DNA from 4 places in the Kitasatospora sp. NBC_01300 genome. Region 1 is predicted to be linked to each of the others. Evidence: riboswitches for the same ligand, from Rfam matches in the RefSeq annotation. Region 1 holds a riboswitch; each other region holds the start of a gene.
The links. A riboswitch is a leader RNA that binds a small molecule or an ion and turns the genes downstream of it on or off. The one in region 1 is predicted to bind cobalamin.

Region 1 (5,404 bases):
CCCGGGTCCGCGCCGGTGGCGGCGCGGTGGATGGCGACGATGTCGCCGCCGGCGCAGAAGGCCCGCTCACCGGCGCCGGTGATGACCACGGTGTGGACCCGCTCGTCCTCCTCCCACGCGTCCAGGGCGTCGGAGATCCTCCGCACCATGGCGTGGGTGAGGGCGTTCAGGGCCGCGGGGCGGTTGAGGACGATCAGGCCGGCCCGGCCCTCGCGGTGGACCAGGACCTCGTCGAGGTCGTTCCCGGCCATCACGCGGCCCCGGTCAGGCCGCGGGCGACGATGACGCGCATGATCTCGTTGGTTCCTTCCAGGATCTGGTGCACCCGCAGGTCGCGGACGATCTTCTCGATGCCGTACTCGGCCAGATAGCCGTAGCCGCCGTGCAGTTGGAGCGCCTGGTTGGCCACCTCGAAGCCGGTGTCGGTGGCGTGCCGCTTGGCCATCGCGCACAGCTGCGGCGCCTTCGGGTCCCCCCGGTCCAGGGCCGAGGCGGCCCGCCAGAGCAGCGACCTGGCCGCCTCCAGCTCGGTGGCCATGTCGGCGAGCCGGAACTGCAGCGCCTGGGCGTGCAGCAGCCGGGCGCCGAACGCCTCGCGGTCCGCCAGGTAGCCGGTGGCCCGCTCCAGGGCCTCCTGCGCTCCGCCGAGGGAGCAGGCGGCGATGCCGAGCCGGCCGCCGTTCAGCCCGTTCATGGCGATCCGGAAGCCCTCGCCCTCGGCTCCGAGGAGGCGGTCGGCCGGGAGCCGGACGCCGTCCAGCCGCACCTGGCGGGTGGGCTGGGCGTTCCAGCCCATCTTCTTCTCGTCGGGCCCGAACGAGACGCCGGGGTCGTCGCGTTCGACGACGAACGCGGACACCCCGCCGGCCCCCGGCCCGCCGGTGCGGGCCATCACCAGGTAGACCTGGGAGACGCCGGCGCCCGAGATGAACTGCTTGACGCCGTCGAGGACCCAGTGGTCCCCGTCCCGGCGGGCACGGGTGGTCAGCGCCGCCGCGTCCGAGCCCGCGCCGGGCTCGGTGAGGCAGTAGCTGGCGGGGGTCGCCATGGCGCTGAGGCCCGGCAGCCACCGGGCGCGCTGGGCGTCGCCGCCGTAGCGGTCGATCATCCAGGCGACCATGTTGTGGATGGACAGGTAGGCGGCGATGGACGGGCAGCCGGTGGCCAGCGCCTCGAACACGAGCACGCCGTCGGCGCGGCTGAGTCCGGAGCCGCCGGACTCCTCGCGGACGTAGACACCGGCCAGGCCGACGTCCGCCGCCTTGCGCAGCACGTCCACCGGGAAGTGCTTGGCCTGGTCCCACGCGACCGCGTTCGGCGCCAGGTGTTCGCGGGCGAAGGCCCGGGTGGTCGCCGCGATGGCGAGCTGGTCCTCTGTGAGGTCGTGCACGGCGTCCTCAGCCCATCGTCGGGATGGTGAAGCTCGCGCCCTCCTTGACCCCGGAGGGCCAGCGCGAGGTGACGGTGCGGGTGCGGGTGTAGAAGCGGATCGAGTCCGGCCCGTGCTGGTTGAGGTCGCCGAAGCCGGAGCGCTTCCAGCCGCCGAAGGTGTGGTACGCGACCGGCACGGGGATCGGCACGTTGACGCCGACCATGCCGGTGTTCACCCGGCGGGCGAAGTCCCGGGCCGTGTCGCCGTCCCGGGTGTAGATGGCCACGCCGTTGCCGAACTCGTGCTCGCTGGGCAGGCGCAGCGCCTCCTCGTAGTCGGCGGCGCGGAGCACGGTCAGGACGGGGCCGAAGATCTCCTCCCGGTAGATCCGCATGTCGGGAGTCACCCGGTCGAACAGCGAGGCGCCGAGGAAGTAGCCGCCCTCGTGGCCCTCCAGCCGGAAGTCCCGCCCGTCGACCACGAGTTCGGCGCCCTCCTCGACCCCGAGGTCCAGGTAGCCGCGGACCCGCTCCAGCGCGTCGGCGCCGACCAGCGGGCCGAAGTCCGCCGCCGGGTCGTCCGAGCGCCCGACCTTCAACGCGGCGATCCGCTCGACCAGTTTGGCCACCAGGGCGTCGGCGGTCTCCTCCCCCACCGGGACGGCCACCGAGATCGCCATGCAGCGCTCGCCGGCCGAGCCGTAGCCGGCGCCGATCAGGGCGTCCGCGGCCTGGTCGAGGTCGGCGTCCGGCATCACGACCAGGTGGTTCTTGGCGCCGCCGAAGCACTGCGCCCGCTTCCCGTGCGCGGCGGCGGTGGCGTAGACGTACTGGGCGATCGGCGTGGAGCCGACGAACCCGACCGCCTGCACCCGCGGGTCCTCCAGCAGGGTGTCCACGGCCTCCTTGCCGCCGTTGACGACGTTCAGCACGCCCGGCGGCAGCCCGGCCTCCAGGAACAGTTCGGCCAGGCGCAGCGGCACCGAGGGGTCGCGCTCCGAGGGCTTGAGGACGAAGGCGTTGCCGCAGGCCAGGGCGGGTGCGGCCTTCCAGAGCGGGATCATCGCCGGGAAGTTGAACGGCGTGATGCCGGCGACCACGCCGAGCGGCTGGCGCATCGAGTACACGTCGATGCCGGTGCCCGCGTTGTCGCTGAACTCGCCCTTCAGCAGGTGCGGGATGCCGGCGGCGAACTCCACGACCTCCAGGCCGCGTTGGATGTCGCCGTGGGCATCGGCCACGGTCTTGCCGTGCTCGGCGGACAGCAGCCGGGCCAGCTCGTCCTTCTCCTGCTCGACGAGTCGGAGGAAGCGCAGCAGGACGCGGGCCCGCCGCTGCGGGTTCCACGCGGCCCACGCGGGCTGGGCCTGCGCGGCGTCGGCGATCACCGCCTCGACCTCGGCCCGGCTCGCCAGCGGCACCCGGGCCTGCACCCGGCCGGTGTTGGGGTCGTACACGTCGCCGAAGCGACCGGAGGTGCCGGCGGTGGGCTTGCCGGCGACGAAGTGGGTCAGTTCTCGGACCATCGGGTTCCTTCTCTCGACAGGGTGGGGAGAGGAGGAGGATCGGAGGCCGCCGCCCGTCGGCGGGCACACGGTGGTGCGCCCCTCGGCACGGGCGTACGGCGGCAGCACGGAACATCAGGGCGTGGACGCCCCGGCGGCCGTGGGCACGGGACGACCAGGAGCAGCAGTGGAGCGGGAGCAGCCCGGAGTCATGCGTGTCGTCTCCATCCTCGTGGAAAACACGGAACACCCGCGGCCGGTATCCTGACTCCCGGATCACCGCACGCCCCCAGGCCTTCCCGGCTGGCTGCCAGTGGCCTTCGTCTGCGAGGACGAACTCCCCGGTCACAGTGGCGGGACCGTGCCGGACTCACACCGGCTTCCCTGACACCGCGGACCTGCCCTCGACCATATAGTTGGACGTCCTAGTAAGTCCAGAGGCCCGCACGCGCGTTGCGCCATCGGGTTCCCGCCTCACCGAGCACCACGCGACCGGGCGGTGCCCGCGATCAGGCACCCGGCAGCGCGGCGCCACGAGCCCGTAAAGTTAGCTGAGGCACACCTAAGCAACACAGGTCGAGCCCATCTTCGCCATACCGGCGCGGGCGGGCCTCGGCCGCCGACCGCCGTCGGCACCGGGGGTGTGCCTGCCGGGAGTGTCGGGACAGGGAGAACGATGTGAGGGACGGTCGGGACGCCAGGCGTCCGCACGGGGAGCTGGTCGCGGACGTGCTGGCGGTGCTGTGGGCGGCCGGCGAGCCGCTGACCGCCCAGCAGGTCAAGGAGGCGCTGGACCACGGGCTGGCCCGCACCACCGTGGCGACGATCCTCACCCGCCTGCACGAGAAGGGCACCCTGGTCCGCAGCCGCCCCGCGCGGTCCTTCGCCTACGCCCCGGTGGAGGACGCCGCCGGACTGGCGGCCGGGCGCATGCGCCGGGAGTTGGAGAAGGAACCCCAGCGGGACCTCGTGCTGAAGCGGTTCGTCTCCTCCCTGTCCGAGGACGACGAGGACGTCCTGCGCAGCCTGCTCCTCGAAGCCCAGACCGAGGCCGGGGCCGCGACCGCGACCGCAGCGGACTCCGGCAGGCCCGAGCGCGAGGACGACGCATGGGCCTGATCCTGGCGGTCGTCGCCCTGGCCCTGCTGCTCCCCTGGGCCGCGGCGCCCGCCGCACGCCGCCTGGCCCTGCTGCTCCCTCCGCGCGAGGCCTCGCTCGCGCTCACGGGCGCGGCCGTCCTGCTGGCGGGCGGCACCGTCGCGGCACTCGTCGGACTGTTCCACGTCCCGTTCCTGGCGGGCCTGGAGCACCTGCCGCTGTCCGGCGTCGTCGCCCGGTGGCCGGCCGTGGTGCCGGTGTCCTGCGCCGCCGGGGCCGCGCTGGCCGTCCAGGCCGTACGGCTGACGCTGCGCTGGCGCGGGCACCGCGTGCTCCTCGCCCGCGCCTGGGGCCTGACGGCCGATGCGACGAGCGACGGCGACCTGCTCGTGGTCGCGGGCGAGGAGGCCGAGGCCTTCGCCCTGCCCGGCCACCGGGGGCGCCCCGGCCGCGTCGTCGTCTCGACCGGCATGCTGCGCGCGCTGGGGCCGGAGGAGCGCGCGGTGCTCCTCGCCCACGAGCGCGCCCACCTGCGCGGGCGCCACCACCTGCTGTCCGCCGCCGCCGACCTCTCCGCCGCCGTGCACCCGGCGCTGGCCCGGCTGCGGGCCGACCTCGACTACCACCTGGAACGCTGGGCCGACGAGCAGGCCGCCGCCGCGGTCGCCGACCGGCGCACCGCCGCGACCGCCATCGCCCGGGCGGCCCTGGCCGGATCACCGCCCGCCCGCCGGGGCGCCGGGCCCCTGCTGTCCGTGAACACCGGCCCCGTGCCCCAGCGCGTCCGGGCCCTCCTGGGCCCCGAACTCGCCCGCCCGACCGGCCGCAGGGCGCACGCCGCCGTCGCCCTGGTCGCCGCCGTCACGGTCGCGGCCCTGCTCGGCGCGGCCTTGGCGTACGGGCTGCACGAGTACGTCGAGTACGCGGCCCGGGCCCTGAGGGATCACGGCACGGTTTGACGACATCGATGTAGACCAACCGTGCGGGTCCGGGTATGGTGAGGCTCGGCTGACCCGTGCGGGCCTTGGCGCTGCCGCCCTCCGGCGATCAGCGGCCGCGTCCACTCCGGCCCGCGGGCTCGGCGTCCCCGCGCGGGTGCCGCCAGCATGGCCCCGGACCGAGAACACGGCGGCCACCGGACGATGGGACCTGGTGTGTACGACGGGAGGACGGGCTCGACGAGCCCCTTCGAACAGACCGTCTACCTCCTGTCGACGGCCGGCCGGGCGGTCGACCGGCTGCTGGCCGACCGGCTCGACGCGAGGGGAATGGGCCCGGCCCATCAGGCGATGCTGTCCGCACTCGCCCAGTTGGGGCCGCACGGGCGCCGCGACCTCACCGAGCACGCCGCCGCCGCCGCAACCGGGACCGACTCCGCCCAGGCCCTGGACGACCTCCTGTCCGCAGGCCTGGTGCACTCCATGGTCGTC
Region 2 (5,404 bases), 250 kb from region 1:
GCCGAACAGGCCCGCGTCGAACTCCGCGGCGCGGTGCAGGAATCCGCCACTGCGTGTGTAGCAGGTGCCGATCCGGTCCGGGTCGGGGTCGTAGAGGGCGGCGAGATCCCAGCCCCGGTCGGTCGGCAGGTCCGAGATCGCGTCCTTGCCCTGCGACACCAACTCCCAGAGCCCTTCGGGGGATTCCACGTCACCGGGGTAGCGGCAGGCCATGGCGACGATCACCACCGGGTCCCGGTCGTACGGCTCCTCCGGCTCGGCGGTCCGCGGTGCGGTGGCGGTGACGGCCTCGGCCGTGGGTACGGCGGGCTCGGCGGGCTCGGCGGCGAACAGTTCGGTGTGCAGGTGGCGGGCGACGGCGGCCGGGGTGGGGTGGTCGAAGACCAGCGTCGTCGGCAGGCTCAGCCCGGTCGACGCCGCGAGCCGGTCGATCAGCTCGATGGCACCGAGCGAGGTCAGCCCGAGGTCCGCGAAGGTACTGTCAGCGAACGAACCGTCCTCCTGAGGCCCGCTCTCCGGCGCGCGGCCCCGGACCCGGGCCGTCTCGGCGCACACCCTCTCGCACAACGCGCGTTCCTGCTCCTCCCGGGGCAGCGACAGCAGCCCGCGCACCAGGGAGCCGCCGGCCGGGGCCGGGGCCGGGGCCGGCGCCGCAGCCGGGTCGCTGAGCACCGCATGGCGGACGATCTTGCCCGACGGCGTGCGCGGGACGGCCGCGATCTCACGGACCTCGACGGGGACCTTGTGGTCCGCGAGCTGCGAGCGGCAGACGTCGAGCACCCGCCGCGGGTCCAGGCCCTCCGGGCCGGGCACCACGAAGGCGACCGGGACCTCCCCGAGGACGGCGTGCGGCAGACCGAGGACCACCGCGTCCCGCACCCCGGGACAGCCCCGCAGGACGTGCTCGACCTCCGTGGGATGGATGTTCTCCCCTCCCCGGATGATCAGTTCGCTGACCCGGCCGGTGAGGACGAGGTGGCCGTGTTCGGCGCGCCGCCCGAGGTCCCCGGTCCGGTACCAGCCCTCCCGCAACGCGGCGGCCGTCGCCTCCGGCTGGTCGTGGTAGCCCGTCATGAGGTTCGGACCGCTGACCCAGATCTCGCCCTCGCCGCCCGCGAGGACGTCGGCCCCGCTGTCCGGATCGACGACGCGGACCTCGACACCGGGTACCGGCAGTCCGCAGGACCCGTCGACCCGGGGGCCATTCGGGCGGGCCACCGCGATCGCGCCGCAGGTCTCGGTACTGCCGTAGACGTCGAGCAGCGGCGCGCCGAGCGTCTCCTCCACCGCTCCGCGCAGCCCGGGCGGACACGGCGCGCCCGCCGTGACGCAGAGCCTCAGCCCGGGCCGCGGCGCGGGGAGCGGGGTGTCCTTCGCCGAGGCCATCAACCGGTGGTACGTCGTGGGAACGCCCGCCAGGACGGTGAACGGCCCGCCGAGGGCGGCGCTCGGGGTGCGCAGCGTGCGCCACAGGTCGCCGGGCGTCAAGGCCTCGCCGGGCGTGGGCAGTTCGCCGACGATCGCGGTGCTCGCGCCGACGGCCGTGGTGCCCAGGATCGCGAGGGAGTGCCCGAAGCTGTGGAACAGCGGCAGCGGCCACAACAGCCGGTCCTCGGAGGAGAGCCCGAAGAGCGGCGCGTAGCAGGCCGCCACCGACCACAGTGCGCTGCGCTGCGTGGAGAGCACGCCCTTGGGGCGGTGGGTGGTCCCGGAGGTGTAGAGCAGCCAGGCCGGGTCGTCGAGCCCCAGGTCGTCGGGGGCCGCGGGCCCGCCCCCGGTCGAGGCCGCAGTCTCGAAGAGGACGGTGCCGTCGGGGGCGTTCGACGGGATCGGGCCCGCCCCGGTGAGCACGGTGTGCAGGCCGCGGTACGCGGCGCCGAGGCGGTGGAGCTGCGCGAGGTGCGCGGGGTCGGTGATGATGGCCGAGGCGCCGCTGTCCCGCAGGTAGTGGTCGAGTTCGTCGTCGGAGGAGCGGGGGTTGAGCAGGACGCCGACCGCCCCCGCCCGCAGCACGGCGAGGCAACCCTCCACCAGCTCCACGCAGTTGCCCAGGCAGAGCGCCACCCGATCCCCGCGCCGGACCCCCGCCCACACGAGCGACCCGGCCAGCCGCCCGGTCCGCCGCTCCAACTCGGCGTAGCTGACGCCGCGCGAGAAGTCGTGGAACGCGACCCGGTCCCCCGACCGCTCGGCGTGCCTCCTCAGCAACTCCGGCAGCGGCCGCACCAGATCGTCATACCGCAGTTCACCACTCACGCCCCGGCTCCGACCTCTCGCCACTCGTGACCCACTCCCCCGTCGATCCCCTCCGTACCCAGTAACACACGGGCACAGACCGAGTCCTGCGGACTCGCCGCAGCTGCGCTCGCGGCCGCTGAGGAACTGCGGCGCTTCGAAGCCGCAATCAGGCCTCCGACCTGCGGAAACAGCAGCTCTCCAGCCCCAGGAGGGCGCGAGGTCACAGCACCGTGGACTTTGAGCGCTGCCCCCGATACCGCCCTCCCCGTCCGGCGCCCGTGTCAGGCTGGGGGAATGCTCTCCGACTCCGCCGCCCCCAACGCCTGGCACACCCCGGCCGAACTGGCGCCGCTCGACGGCAACGAGGCCTTCCGCGGCACCGATGCCGGGACGGTGCTGGACTTCTGGCGCTACGCGATGCCCGACTTGCGAACCAACACCACCCGGGGCCTGCTCGCGGAATTCCTGGTCCACCGCGCCGTCGGCGCTGTGGCACGCAACATGGAATGGGACAGCTTCGATGTCCTGACGCCTGACGGGCTCAGGATCGAGGTCAAGACCAGCGCCTACCTCCAAGCCTGGGGTCAGCGTCAGCTGTCGGAGATTCGCTTCTCCCGGCTGCGCGGACGCACCTGGACTCCCGAGGACGGTGACGCCGCAGAGCAGTCCTACAACGCGGATGTCTACGTCTTCGCCCTCCATACCGCGCTCACCCACGCCGACTACGACCCGCTCGACATCGGCCAGTGGCGCTTCCACGTCGCTTCCCGTGCTCTCGTGGAGGCCACCGGACAGGCCAGCCTGGGCCTTGCTTCCGTACGCCGGCTGTGTGGCGAACCCGTCGACTACGAGGGGCTCGCGGCCCGGATCTCGGCCTGCTCCCTCCAGTCACCCTCAACTGGCGGAGCCACCGAAGCTGCCACCGCCACTGCGTGACAGCGCGCCGGCAGGCCGAACACACACCTCCGTCAAGGCGCTGCCGCTGCCGGCGCTTCGCGTGGCCGGTGGGCGTCCTTGAGCCGGTCGGCACCGACCTGACCACGCCTGATACCTTGCCATCGCCGTGGTGTACGGGAAACCGGTCTGAGTCCGGTGCGGCCCTCGCCACTGTTGCCGCGGAGTTCCGCGGCCCTCGCTGACCGGCTTTTCCAGCGGTCAGGGCCACTGGGCGGGCTGGAAGAGCCGTCCGGGAAGGTCGGCTGCGGCGTGTTGATGCGGAAGCCAGGAGACCGGCCACGGCGCGACATGTTCCACGAGGGTTTTGGAGAACACGTGCCCAGCGGTCTGCTGTATCCGTTTCGATCGATATGTTCTGTTCGCCCCACAGGTCCGATACGTGTCGGCCGGGTGGTCGCGGCCGTCCTGTTCACCGGCGTGCTCGGGGCCTGCACCGGCGCCCCCGCGCCCGCCACGTCCGGCGGGGCGGCCGGAAGTGCCGCGCCGGTCAGCGTGGACAACTGCGGGACCACCGTGACGGTCGGCGCGCCGCCCGCCCGGCTGGTGACGCTCAACGAGGGTGCCACCGAGGTGGCCCTGTCCCTCGGCCTGCAGTCCCGCATGGCCGGTACCGCCTACCTCGACGATTCCGTCCCGGAGAAGTGGAAGGCGGCCTACGACTCCGTCCCGGTGCTCTCCAAGGACTACCCGACGAAGGAGAAGCTCCTCGCGGCCCGTCCCGACTTCCTGTACGCCTCCTACTCCAGCGCGTTCACCGACAAGGTCGCGGGCACCCGGGACGAGCTGCGCGGCCAGGGCATCCCGTCGTACCTGTCCCCGTTCGGCTGCTCGGACAAGAGCCAGGTGCCGCCGACGGCCTGGCAGGCGGTGTGGGGCGAACTGAACGACGTCGCCAAGGTCTTCGGTGTCACGGAGCGGGCCGCCGCGATCCAGCAGCAGCAGGAGCAGCAGCTCGCCCAGTTCACGGCGACGGCCGCGGGCAAGGGTCTGAAGGTCCTGTGGTACGACTCGGACACCAAGTCGCCGTTCGTCGGTGCCGGCCACGGCGGACCTCAGCTCGTGCTCGATGCCGTGGGCGCCCGCAACGTCTTCGCGGACCTGCCCGGCGGCTGGCAGAACGTGAGCTGGGAGAAGGTCGTCGCGGCGGACCCGGACGCCATCGTGGTCGCGGACGCCGGCTGGGACACGGCCCAGTCCAAGATCGACTACTTGGAGAACGACCCGGTGCTGAGCAAGCTCACCGCCGTGCAGCGCAAGGCTTTCGTGGTGGTGCCGTTCTCGGAGTCGACTCCCGGCGTGCGGCTCGCCGACGGTGCCGCCCGGGTGTCCGCAGGGCTGGGCCAGCTGCACCCGGGTTCATGACCACCGAACCCCGCCCCGCCGTGCGGCCCCCCGGTCCGGGCCGCACGACGGCGGCCCTGGCCATCGGTGCGGCCCTGCTGCTGACCACCGTGCTCCTCGGCCTGGCCGTGGGCTCGCAACCCGAGCCGGTCCGGACGGTGATCGATGTCGTGGCGCGCCGTCTCGGGCTGGGCGGCCCGCACGTCACGCTGCTGGACGACCAGATCGTCTGGCAGTTGCGGCTGCCCCGGGTTCTGGGAGCGGCTGCCACCGGCGCGGGCCTCGCGGTCTGCGGCGCGGTGCTGCAGACGCTGACCGGGAACGACCTGGCCGACCCCTTCCTGCTCGGGATCTCCGACGGAGCCGCCGCCGGCGCGGTCACCGTGATCGTCCTCGGCGTCGGTGTGACCGGCGCCGTGGGCACCGGCGCGGTGGCGACGGCGGCCTTCGCCGGTGCCCTGCTCGCCGCCGTCGTCGTCCTGGCGCTGGCCGGCGCCCGCACCCGGTCGCTACCGACCACCCGGACCGTGCTCGCCGGCATCGCGGTGGGGCAGATGTGCGGGGCCTACACCTCGTTCGTCGTGCTGGTCCTCGGGGACCGCAACGCGGCCCGCGGTGTCATGGAGTGGACGCTCGGCTCGGTCGCCGGCGTGCGGTGGCCCACCGCCGTCTTCCTGACCGCGGTCGCGCTGGTCGGCGTCACGGTCCTGGCCTCCTCGGCCCGCGACCTGGACGCCTTCGCCTTCGGCGAGACCGCCGCCCGCTCCCTGGGCGTCCACGTCGAGCGCACCCGCTGGGTCCTCGTCGCCACCGCCGCGCTGGTGACCGCGTGCCTGGTCGCCAACACCGGCGTCATCGGGTTCCTCGG
Region 3 (5,404 bases), on a different replicon from region 1:
GCGCACCGCGCCGCTGATCGAGGTGCACATCTCCAACCCGTACGCCCGGGAGACCTTCCGGCACACCTCGGTGATCGCCGCGGTGGCCTCCGGCACCATCGCGGGATTCGGGCTCGGCTCCTACGAGCTGGCCCTGCGCGCCCTGGCCGAGCAACTCACCACGCGCTGACGCCTGGTCAGCGGCCCGGCGGCGGACTGTGCCCGCCGCCGGGCCGCCGTGTAGTCTCCCCGCTGAGAGGTGTCGGGAGGTGACCGTGACGCAGTACGCCGGGGGTGGGCACGTCCCGCCGCGTCCCGCCGCTCCGCCGGGGCCGCAGCCGCCGGGGGCCGCCGCGCCGCCGCCGGTGCCGCCCGCTCCGGCTCCTGTTCCCGCGCCCGTTCCCACCGCCGCGCCGCCGGTGCCGGCCGCTCCTGTTTCCGCGCCCGCCCCGGCCGCACCCGCACCCGGCGCGCCGGCCCCCGTCGGGGCCACCGGGCACTTCGTGCTGCCCTCCGGCACGCCCGTGCAACTCCCCGCCCACCCGCCGCAGCGGCACGCGCCCACCAGTCCGATCGCCGTCCTGCTGATCGGCCCGGCCGGGGCGGGCAAGACCACCGTCGCCCGGTACTGGGCCGAGCGCCGGCCCAGCCCGACCGCGCACATCAGCCTGGACGACGTCCGCGAGTGGGTGCAGTCCGGCTTCGCCAACCCGCAGTCCGGCTGGAACAACGCCTCCGAGGCGCAGTACCGGCTGGCCCGCCGCACCTGCGGCTTCGCCTGCCGCAACTACCTGGCCAACGGCATCTCCTGCATCATCGACGACGCCGTCTTCCCGGACCGCCCGGCCATCGGCCTCGGCGGCTGGAAGCGGCACATCGGCCCCGGCATGATCCCGGTCGTGCTGCTGCCCAGCCTGGACTCCGTGCTGCACCGCAACGCCCGGCGCGGCGGCACCCGGCGGCTCGGTGACGAGGAGGTGGCGCGGATCCACGGCCGGATGGCGGGCTGGTACAACTCCGGGCTGCCGATCATCGACAACTCGTACCTGGACGTGGCCGGCACCGCCGCCGAGCTGGACCGCGTCATCCTGGCCCGGCTGATGGGCATGCCGGTGCGCTGACCTGCGACGATCCGGCGGTGTCGGTACCGGCTGCGATGATGTGCGGGTCCTGTCGAACCACCCCGGGGGAGCTGACGCCCGTGCCGGAAGGCCACATCATCCACCGCCTCGCCGCCGAGAACCGGAAGGCCTTCGGCGGCCGCCCGGTCGAGGTGTCCAGCCCGCAGGGCCGGTTCGCCGACGAGGCCAAGGCCATCGACGGGCAGCTGCTCACCGCGGCCGAAGCCGTCGGCAAGCACCTGTTCCTCGGCTTCGAGGAGGGCGCCTGGGTGCACGTCCACCTCGGCCTCTACGGCGGCTTCGCCTTCGGCACCGGGCCCGCGCCCGAGCCGGTCGGCCTGGTCCGGCTGCGGCTGGCCAACGACGACGGCTACGCCGACCTGCGCGGGCCCAACACCTGCGCGCTGGTCACCGACGCGGAGAAGGCCGCCGTCGCCGCCCGGCTGGGCCCCGACCCGCTGCGCGCCGACGCCGACCCGCAGGCCGCCTGGCGCCGGATATCGGCCAGCCGGACGACCGTCGCCGCGCTGCTGATGGACCAGAAGGTGCTGGCCGGGGTGGGCAACGTCTACCGGGCCGAGGTGCTGTTCCGCCACGGGATCAACCCGCACCGCGCCGGCCGCGACCTCACCCGGGCCGAGTGGGACGCGATCTGGGCCGATCTGGTCGCCCTGATGCACGAGGGCGTCGGCGCGGGCCGGATCGACACCGTCCGCCCCGAGCACACCCCCGAGGCGATGGGCCGCCCGCCGCGCGTCGACGACCACGGCGGTGAGGTGTACGTCTACCGGCGGGCCGCGATGCCCTGCCTGGTCTGCGGCACCGACGTCCGGACGGAGCAGCACGCCGCGCGCAACCTCTTCTGGTGCCCCGCCTGCCAGGCGGCCTGACCGGGCACTGTCCGGCCGGTCAGCCGACGGCCGTGCTGGGCTCGTGGTGTTCGGCGGCGGCGCACGCGTCGAGGAGGGGGCGCAGGGCCTCGTCCACGAGCCGGTAGCGCACGACCCGCCCGTCCTTGTCCCCGGCGACCACACCCGCGGTGCGGAGCAGCCGCAGGGCCTGGGACACGGCGGGGTCGCGCATGCCGGTGGCGACGGCGAGGTCGGAGACGGCGAGCGGGCCGGCCCGGTGGAGGGCGAGCAGGAGGGCGAGCCGCCCGGGGTCGGCGAGCAGGGAGAACCGCTCGGCCCAGGTGCGGACGTGCGCGGGGTCGCCGATCGCGGCGATGGCCTCGCAGACCCGGTGTCCGTCGATGGTGCGGTGGCCCGCGCGGTCGGCCGGTACGAGATGCATGCGCACATTGTTGCAGGAGGGGGCCTGTGATCCTGGACACCTGCGCAGGTACGCAGCCTTGCAAGGGTGGGTCCTGGCCCCTACGGTGTTCCCCGCCGTGGTGCTCGGGAAGACCGGTGACGGATCCTCAGGGGTCCCAGTCCGGAGCGGCCCTCGCCACTGTGATCGGGCCATCGTGATCGTCGACGATGGAGAGACGTCCGTACCCACGACGCCACTGGGAGCCTCGCGCACCTGGGAAGGCGGGTACGGGACCCCCGTAAGCCAGGAGACCGGCCACGGCATCTCACGAAGTGTTTCCACGAGGTGCTGGAGCGTGACCCGAATGACCCTGCCCGAAACCGCCGCGGCTGCCGAGGCACCGGCGACACCGTCCGTGCTGCCCACGTTCCGCTGGAAGCGCGAGGACACCGTCCGCACGGCCGGGCTGATGGGGGTGATCCTGGCCATGCACGTGGTGGCCTTCGGGACGCTCATCTTCCTGGTCGCGCCCCACAACTACGCGGTCGGCACCCAGGTCTTCGGGGTGGGCCTCGGGATCACCGCGTACACCCTCGGCATGCGGCACGCCTTCGACGCCGACCACATCGCGGTGATCGACAACACCACCCGCAAGCTGATGGCGGACGGCAAGCGGCCGGTCTCGGTCGGCTTCTGGTTCGCCCTCGGGCACTCCTCGATGGTGGTGCTGATGGCCGCCCTGGTGGCGGGCGGCGCGCAGCTGGCCAGCACGCTGATGGACGACGACTCGACCACCCACAAGTGGCTCGGGATGGTCGGCACGACGGCCTCCGGCGCGTTCCTCTACCTGATCGGCGCGCTCAACCTGGCCGCGCTGCTCGGCATACTCAAGGTGTTCCGGGCGATGCGGGCCGGGTCGTACGACGAGGCGCAGCTGGAGGAGCACCTCAACTCGCGCGGCTTCATGGCCCGGGTGCTGAACCGGGCGACCCGGTCGATCACCCGGCCCGGGCAGATGTTCCCGGTGGGCATGGTGCTGGGGCTGGGCTTCGACACCGCGACCGAGGTCACCCTGATGGTGATGGCCGGGTCGGGCGCGGCGGCCGGGCTGCCCTGGTACGCGATCGTCTGCCTGCCGCTGCTGTTCGCGGCCGGGATGAGCCTGTTCGACACCCTGGACGGGACGTTCATGAACTTCGCGTACCAGTGGGCCTTCGCCAACCCGGTCCGGAAGGTGTACTACAACCTGACGATCACCGGGCTGTCGATCGCGGTGGCCTTCGTCATCGGCACCATCGAACTGGTCGGCGTGCTGCACGAGAAGCTCGATCTGACCGACCCGGTCACCGGCTGGATCGCGGGCATCTCGCTGGACAACGTCGGCTACGCGATCGCCGGGCTGTTCGTGGTGGTCTGGGCCGCGGCGATCGCCTACTGGAAGCTGGCCCGGGTGGAGAAGCGCTGGGCGGCCGCCGAGTAGCGACGGCAGCGAACAGCGAGCAGCGACGGCGCCTTCCCCGGGATCCCGGGGAAGGCGCCGTTTCGGCGTTGCGGGGCGTTGCCGGTCAGTGCCGGTCGCCGTAGCGCCGGCGGAACCGCTCGACCCGGCCGGCGGTGTCCATGACGCGGGACTGGCCGGTGTAGAAGGGGTGGCTGGCCGAGGAGATCTCGACGTCGATCACCGGGTAGGTGTTGCCGTCCTCCCACTCGACGGTGCGGTCGCTGGTGACGGTCGACCGGGTGAGGAAGGCGAGGCCGCCGACCTTGTCGCGGAAGACGACGGGGCGGTAGGCGGGGTGGATGCCGGGCTTCATGGCGGGCTCCTTCGGGCGGGCTGGTGGGCTGGCTGGCCGGCGGGGTTCGGCTCGGGTGGGGTTCGGCTCGGGCGGGCGGGGTTCAGCGCTCTTCGCGGAAGTCGACGTGCCGGCGCGCGACCGGGTCGTACTTGCGCAGGACCATCCGGTCCGGGTCGTTGCGGCGGTTCTTGCGGGTCACGTACGTGTAGCCGGTGCCGGCGGTGGAGCGGAGCTTGATGACGGGGCGCAGTTCACTGCGGGCCATGGGTGTCCTCCCGGGTTGGCGGGGTGTTCGGGGCTGGGACGAAACCGTACATCGAAATGGAAGTCATTTTCATCTGGTGTAACGTGAGCTCCGTCCTGCCCATTCCCGGACGCCAGGGAGCACCCATGTCCGCCCACTGCCAACTCACCGGCCGTCGGCCCGGATTCGGCAACGCGATCTCGCACTCGCACCGCCGCACCCGCCGCCGCTTCGACCCCAACATCCAGCACAAGCGCTACTGGCTGCCCGGCGAGGGCCGGTACGTCCGGCTCACCCTCAGCGCCAAGGGCATCCGCACCATCGACACGATCGGCATCGAGGCCGCCGTCGCCCGCATCCGCGCCCGAGGGGGGAAGGTCTGATGGCCAAGCAGAGCAAGATCGCCAAGAACGAGCAGCGCCGCGCCGTCGTGGCCCGGTACGCCGAGCGCCGCGCCGAGCTCAAGCGGGTCATCGCCCACCCCGGCACCGCCCCCGCCGAACGCGCCGCCGCCCAGGCCGAACTCGCCCGCCAGCCCCGCGACGCCAGCGCCACCCGGATCCGCAACCGTGACGCCGTCGACGGCCGCCCCCGCGGCTACCTGCGCGCCTTCGGCCTCTCCCGGGTCAACCTGCGCGTCCACGCCCACGCCGGCCACCTGCCCGGCGTCCGCAAGGCCAGTTGGTGAGCGGCGTGGACGGGATCAAGCTGCCCGTGGTGGTCGTCGCCGGACTGCACGCCGACCAGCGCCGCGCCGCCGTCCTGGAGTTGGCGGCGGCCGCGGTGGACGCGGTGGTCCTCCACCACGACCTGCGGGACGCCTCGCAGGGCGTCGTCCACCGCGAACTGCGCGACACCGGAGGCGGGTTCGACGCCGCCGACGTCCCGCTGGTGAACGACTGCCCCTGCTGCGCCCTGCGCGAGGACCTGCTGCCGCGACTGCTGCGGATCGCCGACGAAGGCCGGCACGGGCTCGCGATCGTCGAACTGTGGGGCGGCAGCGACCCGCA
Region 4 (5,404 bases), on a different replicon from region 1:
TCTGGAGGGCCATGGTGGCGCCGAGGGACCAGCCGTACAGGATGACCCGGCCGGCGCCGCTGTCGAGGGCGAGCCGGACCGCCGACTCGACGTCGCGCCACTCGGTCTCGCCGAAGTGGCCGAGCCCGTCCGGCGAGGCGGGGGCGCCCTGGTCGCCCCGGTAGGTGACGACGAGGGCCGGCAGGGCGAGGCGGTCGAGGACGGGGAGGACCGGGAGGGTCTGCTGCCGGTCGGCGCCGGGGCCGTGGACGAGGATCACCCAGGTGCCGCGTTTGCCGGCGAGGCGCCAGGCGGGGAGGGCGCCGAGTTCGCCGTCGGCGGCGGTGTCGGTGAAGGGGAGGCCGAGCGCCTCGGTGGGGTCGCCGAGGTGGACGCGGGGGGTGAAGCGGACCTCGGTGCCGGGGGTGAGGGTGCCCCGGTCGGCGCGGACGAGGCGGCGGGTGACGCCGTGCTCGTCGCTGTGCAGGACGTCCTCGACGACGGCGTGGCCGTGGTCGTCCCATTCCACGGCCCAGCGGCCGGGGCGCAGGCTCTCGGGGCGGCGGTTGAAGGTGATCCGGCCCGCGGCCAGGCTCCGCACCAGGACGGGGCCGGACTCCCGGGCGGCGCTCGCCGGGTGGACCAGCCGTTCGGAGGCCCGACGGCCGATCACCAGGACGGCGGCCCCGGCGCCGACGACGGCGGCCGCCACGACGGCCGCGGTTCCCCAACGCATATCGCTCCCCGCTCTGCTGGTCTTGGACCGGACGGTGTCCGGGCGGTGTTCGGACGGTGTTCGGGCACCAGTTCACCGGGGGGCCGCGCGGGCGGCCACCGGGCTGGGCCGTCCGGGGCACGGCGGGGCGCCGGGCGGGGCGGGCGACAGGCGGGCGGTCCTCTGGCGGGGTGGGCGGATCGGAGGTGGCGACGGGGCTCCGAGGTGTGACCAACCCCTCCGTGACCTCGGTTGACTCCCGGTTCGGCCGCGTGATGGGATCCTGGGGCCAAACGGAGGCATGCAGAGGAAGCCGGTGCGAGTCCGGCGCGGTCCCGCCACTGTCACCGGGGAGCACGCTCGGAACATCGCCACGGCGGGCCGTCAGAAGCCGCTGGAAGGCCCGGGGGTGCGTCCGACCCGGAAGCCAGGAGACTCTCGCCCCCGGTACGTCGATCCAGGGCGCGGACCCTGAGTGAGGACACGCACGCGATGCAGGCTGCCCCGCCCCGCCGGACCCCACGCGGCCTTCCGCCGAACCCGCCGTGCGCCCGCTGACCCGCGCCGCCGCGTTCGCGCTCGGCGCCGTCGCGGGCTTCGCCGCGGACGCCCGCTTCGCCGACCCCCGGCGCGGCCACCCGGTGGCCGTCTTCGGCAGTGCGGCGACCCGGCTGGAGCGGCGGGTGTGGCAGGACGACCGGGTGGCCGGCGCCGGGTACACGGCACTGTGCGTGGGCGCGGTCGCGGCCGGCGCGGTGGCCCTGGACCGTACGGTGGGCCGGCGTCCGCTGGGCCGGGCCGCACTGGCGGCCGCCGCGACCTGGACGGTGCTGGGCGGCACCTCGCTGACCCGGGAGGCGCGCACCATCGGCCGGTCGCTGGCCACCGGCGACCTGACGGCCGCGCGGGAGCGGCTGCCGCACCTGTGCGGGCGGGACCCGAGCGCGCTGGACGGGCCTCAGATCGCCCGCGCGGTGGTCGAGTCGGTGGCCGAGAACACGGCGGACGCCGTGGTGAACGCGCTGGTCTGGGGCACCCTGGCGGGCACCCCGGGGCTGCTGGCGTTCCGCGCGGTGAACACGCTGGACGCGATGGTCGGCCACCGCTCGCCGCGGTACGCCCGGTTCGGCTGGGCCTCGGCCCGGCTGGACGACGTGGCGGGCTGGCCGGGCGCCCGACTGACGGCACTGCTCACGGTGGCCGCCGCGCCGCAGCCGAAAACGGCCTGGCGGGTCTGGCGGCGGGACGGTTCGGCGCACCCGAGCCCGAACGCGGGCCAGGCGGAGGCGGCCTTCGCGGGCGCGGTGGGCGTCCGGCTGGGCGGAACCCTCCAGTACGGGGAGCGGGTGGAGCACCGGCCGGTGCTCGGCGCGGAGTTGCGGCCGGTGACGGTGGACGACATCGAGCGGGCCTGCGTGCTCTCCCGGCGGGTGGGCGCGCTGGCCCTGGGTACGACGGTCGCGGGGCACGTCGCGCTGCGCTTGCTGACGACACGGTGGAGGGGAAGGGCATGAGCAACGCACTGCTGGTCGCCGGGACGACCTCGGACGCGGGCAAGAGCGTGGTGACCGCGGGCATCTGCCGCTGGCTGGCCCGGCAGGGGGTGCGGGTCGCGCCGTTCAAGGCACAGAACATGTCGCTGAACTCCTTCGTCACCGCCGACGGCGCCGAGATCGGCCGGGCGCAGGCGATGCAGGCGCAGGCGGCCCGGGTGGAGCCGGAGGCGGCGATGAACCCGGTGCTGCTGAAGCCGGGCGCGGACGGCCGCAGCCAGGTGGTGCTGCTGGGCCGGCCGGTCGCCGAGGTCGGCGCGCTGGACTACCGCGAGCGCAAGCCCGTCCTGCTGGAACGGTCGCTGGAGTGCCTGGCGGACCTGCGCCGCCGCTACGAGGTGGTGGTCTGCGAGGGCGCCGGCTCGCCCGCCGAGATCAACCTGCGGGACCGGGACATCGCCAACATGGGCCTGGCCACGGCCGCCGGGCTGCCGGTGGTGGTGGTCGGGGACATCGACCGCGGCGGCGTCTTCGCGGCGATGTACGGGACGCTGGCGCTGCTGTCGGCGGAGGACCAGCGGCACGTGGCCGGCTGGTTCGTCAACAAGTTCCGCGGCGACGCGCGGCTGCTGGCGCCCGGCCTGGACATGCTGCACGGGCTGACCGGCCGTCCGGTGCTGGGCACCCTGCCGATGCTGCCGGGCCTGTGGCTGGACGCCGAGGACTCGCTGGACCTGTCCACGGTGGTGGACCGGGTCGACGGCCGCGGCCCGCTCGGGGCGGACGTGCTGCGGGTGGCCGTGGTGCGCTTCCCCCGGCTGTCGAACTTCACCGACCTGGACGCGCTGGCCCAGGAGCCCGGCGTGCTGGTGCGCTGGGTGACCCGGCCGGAGGAACTGGCCGACGCCGACCTGGTGGTGCTGCCCGGCACCCGGGCCACCGTGGCCGACCTGGCCTGGCTGCGCGAACGCGGCCTGGAGCCGGCGCTGAAGGCGCGGGCGGCGGCCGGGCTGCCGGTCCTCGGGGTGTGCGGCGGCTACCAGATGCTGGCGCGCGGGATCGAGGACGAGGTGGAGTCCCGGGCCGGCTCGGTCGAGGGCCTGGGCCTGCTGCCGACGCACGTCCGGTTCGGCGCCGAGAAGGTGCTGGCGCGGCCGGTCGGCACGGCGTACGGGCAGCGGGTCGAGGGGTACGAGATCCACCACGGGGTGGTGGCCGTGGAGGGGGGCGAACCGTTCTTCTCCGATGACGACGGGCACGGCCTGGACGGCTGCCGGGTCGGCCCGGTGTGGGGCACGACCTGGCACGGCGCGCTGGAGAACGACGGCTTCCGCCGTGAACTCCTGCGCGAGGTCGCCGCGTTGGCGGGCCGGGCGTTCGTGCCGGCGCCGGACACCTCGTTCGCCGAGGCGCGCGAGGCCCGGCTGGACCGGCTGGGCGACCTGATCGAGGAGCACGCCGACACCGACGCGCTGTGGAAGCTGATCGAGGGCGGGGTGCCGGCGGCAGGATCGCTGCCGTTCCTGGCGCCCGGGGCACCTGGGGAGTATGCATGAGTGACGTCCGCTATCCGTTCACCGCGATCGTCGGCATGCCCGACCTGCGGCTCGGACTGCTGCTCAACGCGGTCTCGCCGGCCGTGGGCGGCGTGCTGGTGCGCGGCGAGAAGGGCACCGCGAAGTCGACCATGGTGCGCGCGCTGGCCGGCCTGCTGCCGACCCTCGCGGCCGTCGACGGCTGCCGGTTCGCCTGCGACCCGGCCGCGCCGGACCCGCAGTGCCCGGACGGGCCGCACGACCGCCCTTCGGCGTCCGAACGCCCCGCCCAGCTGGTCGAGTTGCCGGTCGGCGTGGCCGAGGACCGGATCGTCGGCTCGCTCGACCTGGAACGGGCGCTCGCCGAGGGCGTCAAGGCGTACGAGCCGGGGCTGCTCGCCAAGGCGCACCGCGGCGTGCTCTACATCGACGAGGTGAACCTGCTCCAGGACCACGTCGTGGACCTGCTGCTGGACGCCGCCGCGATGGGCCGCTCGTACGTCGAGCGCGAGGGCGTGTCGGTGCGGCACGCCGCCCGCTTCCTGCTGGTCGGCACGATGAACCCGGAGGAGGGCGAGCTGCGGCCGCAGCTGCTCGACCGGTTCGGCCTGACCGTCGAGATCGCCGCCACCCGGGACCCGGCCGAGCGCGCCGAGGTGGTCCGCCGCCGGCTCGGCTACGACGCCGACCCGGCCGGCTTCGCCGCGCGGTTCGCCGCGGACGAGCAGGCGCTCGCCGAACGCATCACCGCCGCCCGGGAGTTGCTGCCCAAGGTGGAGCTGACGGATGTGGCGCTGCGTCAGATCACCGCCGTGTGCGCCGCGTTCGAGGTGGACGGGCTGCGCGCCGACATCGTGATGGCCCGCACCGCCGTCGCGCTCGCCGCCTGGGACGGGCGGACCGAGGTGCTGGAGGAGGACGTCCGCAAGGCCGCCCAGCTGGCGCTGCCGCACCGGCGCCGCCGCAACCCCTTCGACGCGCCGGGGCTGGACGAGGAGCAGCTCGACCGGACGCTGGAGGAGCACGCGCAGCCGGAGGAGCCCGAGGAGCCTTCTGAGCCGTCGGAGTCCGAGGGGCTCGGGGGCTCGGGAGAGGCCGAGGGCGACGGGGACGGCGAGGGCGACGGCCCCGAGGACGACGGTCCGGGCCCGGACGGCGGCCCCGGCGGCGGCCCGGACGGCGGCGGGGCCCCCGAGCCCGCCTCCGGCCCGGAGGCGTCGGCCGCCGAGCCGGACGAGCCGCTCCAGCAGCCCGTACCGGCCCAACACCCCGCCCCCGCAAGGGAGTCGGCGCCGGTCGCGGCCGGCGACCCGTACCGGACCAAGCTGTTCACCGTGCAGGGAACCGGCCACGGCGCCCAGGGCCGCCGCTCCCCCGCCGAGACCACCGGCGGGCACACCGTGCGCGCCCGGCGCCCCCAGGGCGCGCTCAGCCGGCTGCACCTGACCGCCACCCTGCAGGCCGCCGCACCGCACCAGGCGGCGCGCGGGCGGGCCGGCCGGGCGCTGGTGCTGCGCAAGGACGACTTCCGCGAACAGGTCCGCCAGGGGCGGGAGTCCAACCTGGTGCTGTTCGTCGTCGACGCCTCCGGCTCGATGGCCGCCCGGCAGCGGATGACCGCCGTCAAGGGCGCCGTGCTGTCCCTGCTGATGGACGCCTACCAGCGGCGCGACAAGATCGGC

Region 2: another riboswitch for cobalamin. It lies ahead of OG556_RS37710 (ABC transporter substrate-binding protein); the one in region 1 lies ahead of OG556_RS36820 (CoA-acylating methylmalonate-semialdehyde dehydrogenase).
Region 3: another riboswitch for cobalamin. It lies ahead of OG556_RS05980 (HoxN/HupN/NixA family nickel/cobalt transporter); the one in region 1 lies ahead of OG556_RS36820 (CoA-acylating methylmalonate-semialdehyde dehydrogenase).
Region 4: another riboswitch for cobalamin. It lies ahead of OG556_RS24780 (cobalamin biosynthesis protein); the one in region 1 lies ahead of OG556_RS36820 (CoA-acylating methylmalonate-semialdehyde dehydrogenase).

Annotation. Positions count from the first base shown of each region.
Region 1 is NZ_CP108409.1:720,644-726,047, forward strand. It holds gene OG556_RS36810 (enoyl-CoA hydratase/isomerase family protein) at 1-251, opposite strand, end outside; gene OG556_RS36815 (acyl-CoA dehydrogenase family protein) at 251-1,390, opposite strand; gene OG556_RS36820 (CoA-acylating methylmalonate-semialdehyde dehydrogenase) at 1,398-2,897, opposite strand; cobalamin riboswitch at 3,113-3,304, opposite strand; gene OG556_RS36825 (BlaI/MecI/CopY family transcriptional regulator) at 3,555-3,995, shown strand; gene OG556_RS36830 (M48 family metalloprotease) at 3,986-4,933, shown strand; gene OG556_RS36835 (MarR family winged helix-turn-helix transcriptional regulator) at 5,129-5,404, shown strand, end outside.
Region 2 is NZ_CP108409.1:968,553-973,956, forward strand. It holds gene OG556_RS37700 (type I polyketide synthase) at 1-2,256, opposite strand, end outside; gene OG556_RS37705 (hypothetical protein) at 2,533-3,174, shown strand; cobalamin riboswitch at 3,286-3,491, shown strand; gene OG556_RS37710 (ABC transporter substrate-binding protein) at 3,586-4,557, shown strand; gene OG556_RS37715 (iron chelate uptake ABC transporter family permease subunit) at 4,554-5,404, shown strand, end outside.
Region 3 is NZ_CP108408.1:1,384,261-1,389,664, reverse strand. It holds gene aroQ (type II 3-dehydroquinate dehydratase) at 1-169, shown strand, start outside; gene OG556_RS05995 (AAA family ATPase) at 249-1,100, shown strand; gene OG556_RS05990 (Fpg/Nei family DNA glycosylase) at 1,181-1,990, shown strand; gene OG556_RS05985 (ArsR/SmtB family transcription factor) at 2,010-2,393, opposite strand; cobalamin riboswitch at 2,475-2,689, shown strand; gene OG556_RS05980 (HoxN/HupN/NixA family nickel/cobalt transporter) at 2,719-3,834, shown strand; gene OG556_RS05975 (type B 50S ribosomal protein L31) at 3,920-4,168, opposite strand; gene rpmG (50S ribosomal protein L33) at 4,251-4,415, opposite strand; gene rpmB (50S ribosomal protein L28) at 4,541-4,777, shown strand; gene rpsN (30S ribosomal protein S14) at 4,777-5,082, shown strand; gene OG556_RS05955 (GTP-binding protein) at 5,079-5,404, shown strand, end outside.
Region 4 is NZ_CP108408.1:5,575,476-5,580,879, reverse strand. It holds gene OG556_RS24785 (alpha/beta hydrolase family protein) at 1-715, opposite strand, end outside; cobalamin riboswitch at 1,000-1,132, shown strand; gene OG556_RS24780 (cobalamin biosynthesis protein) at 1,240-2,208, shown strand; gene OG556_RS24775 (cobyric acid synthase) at 2,205-3,743, shown strand; gene OG556_RS24770 (putative cobaltochelatase) at 3,740-5,404, shown strand, end outside.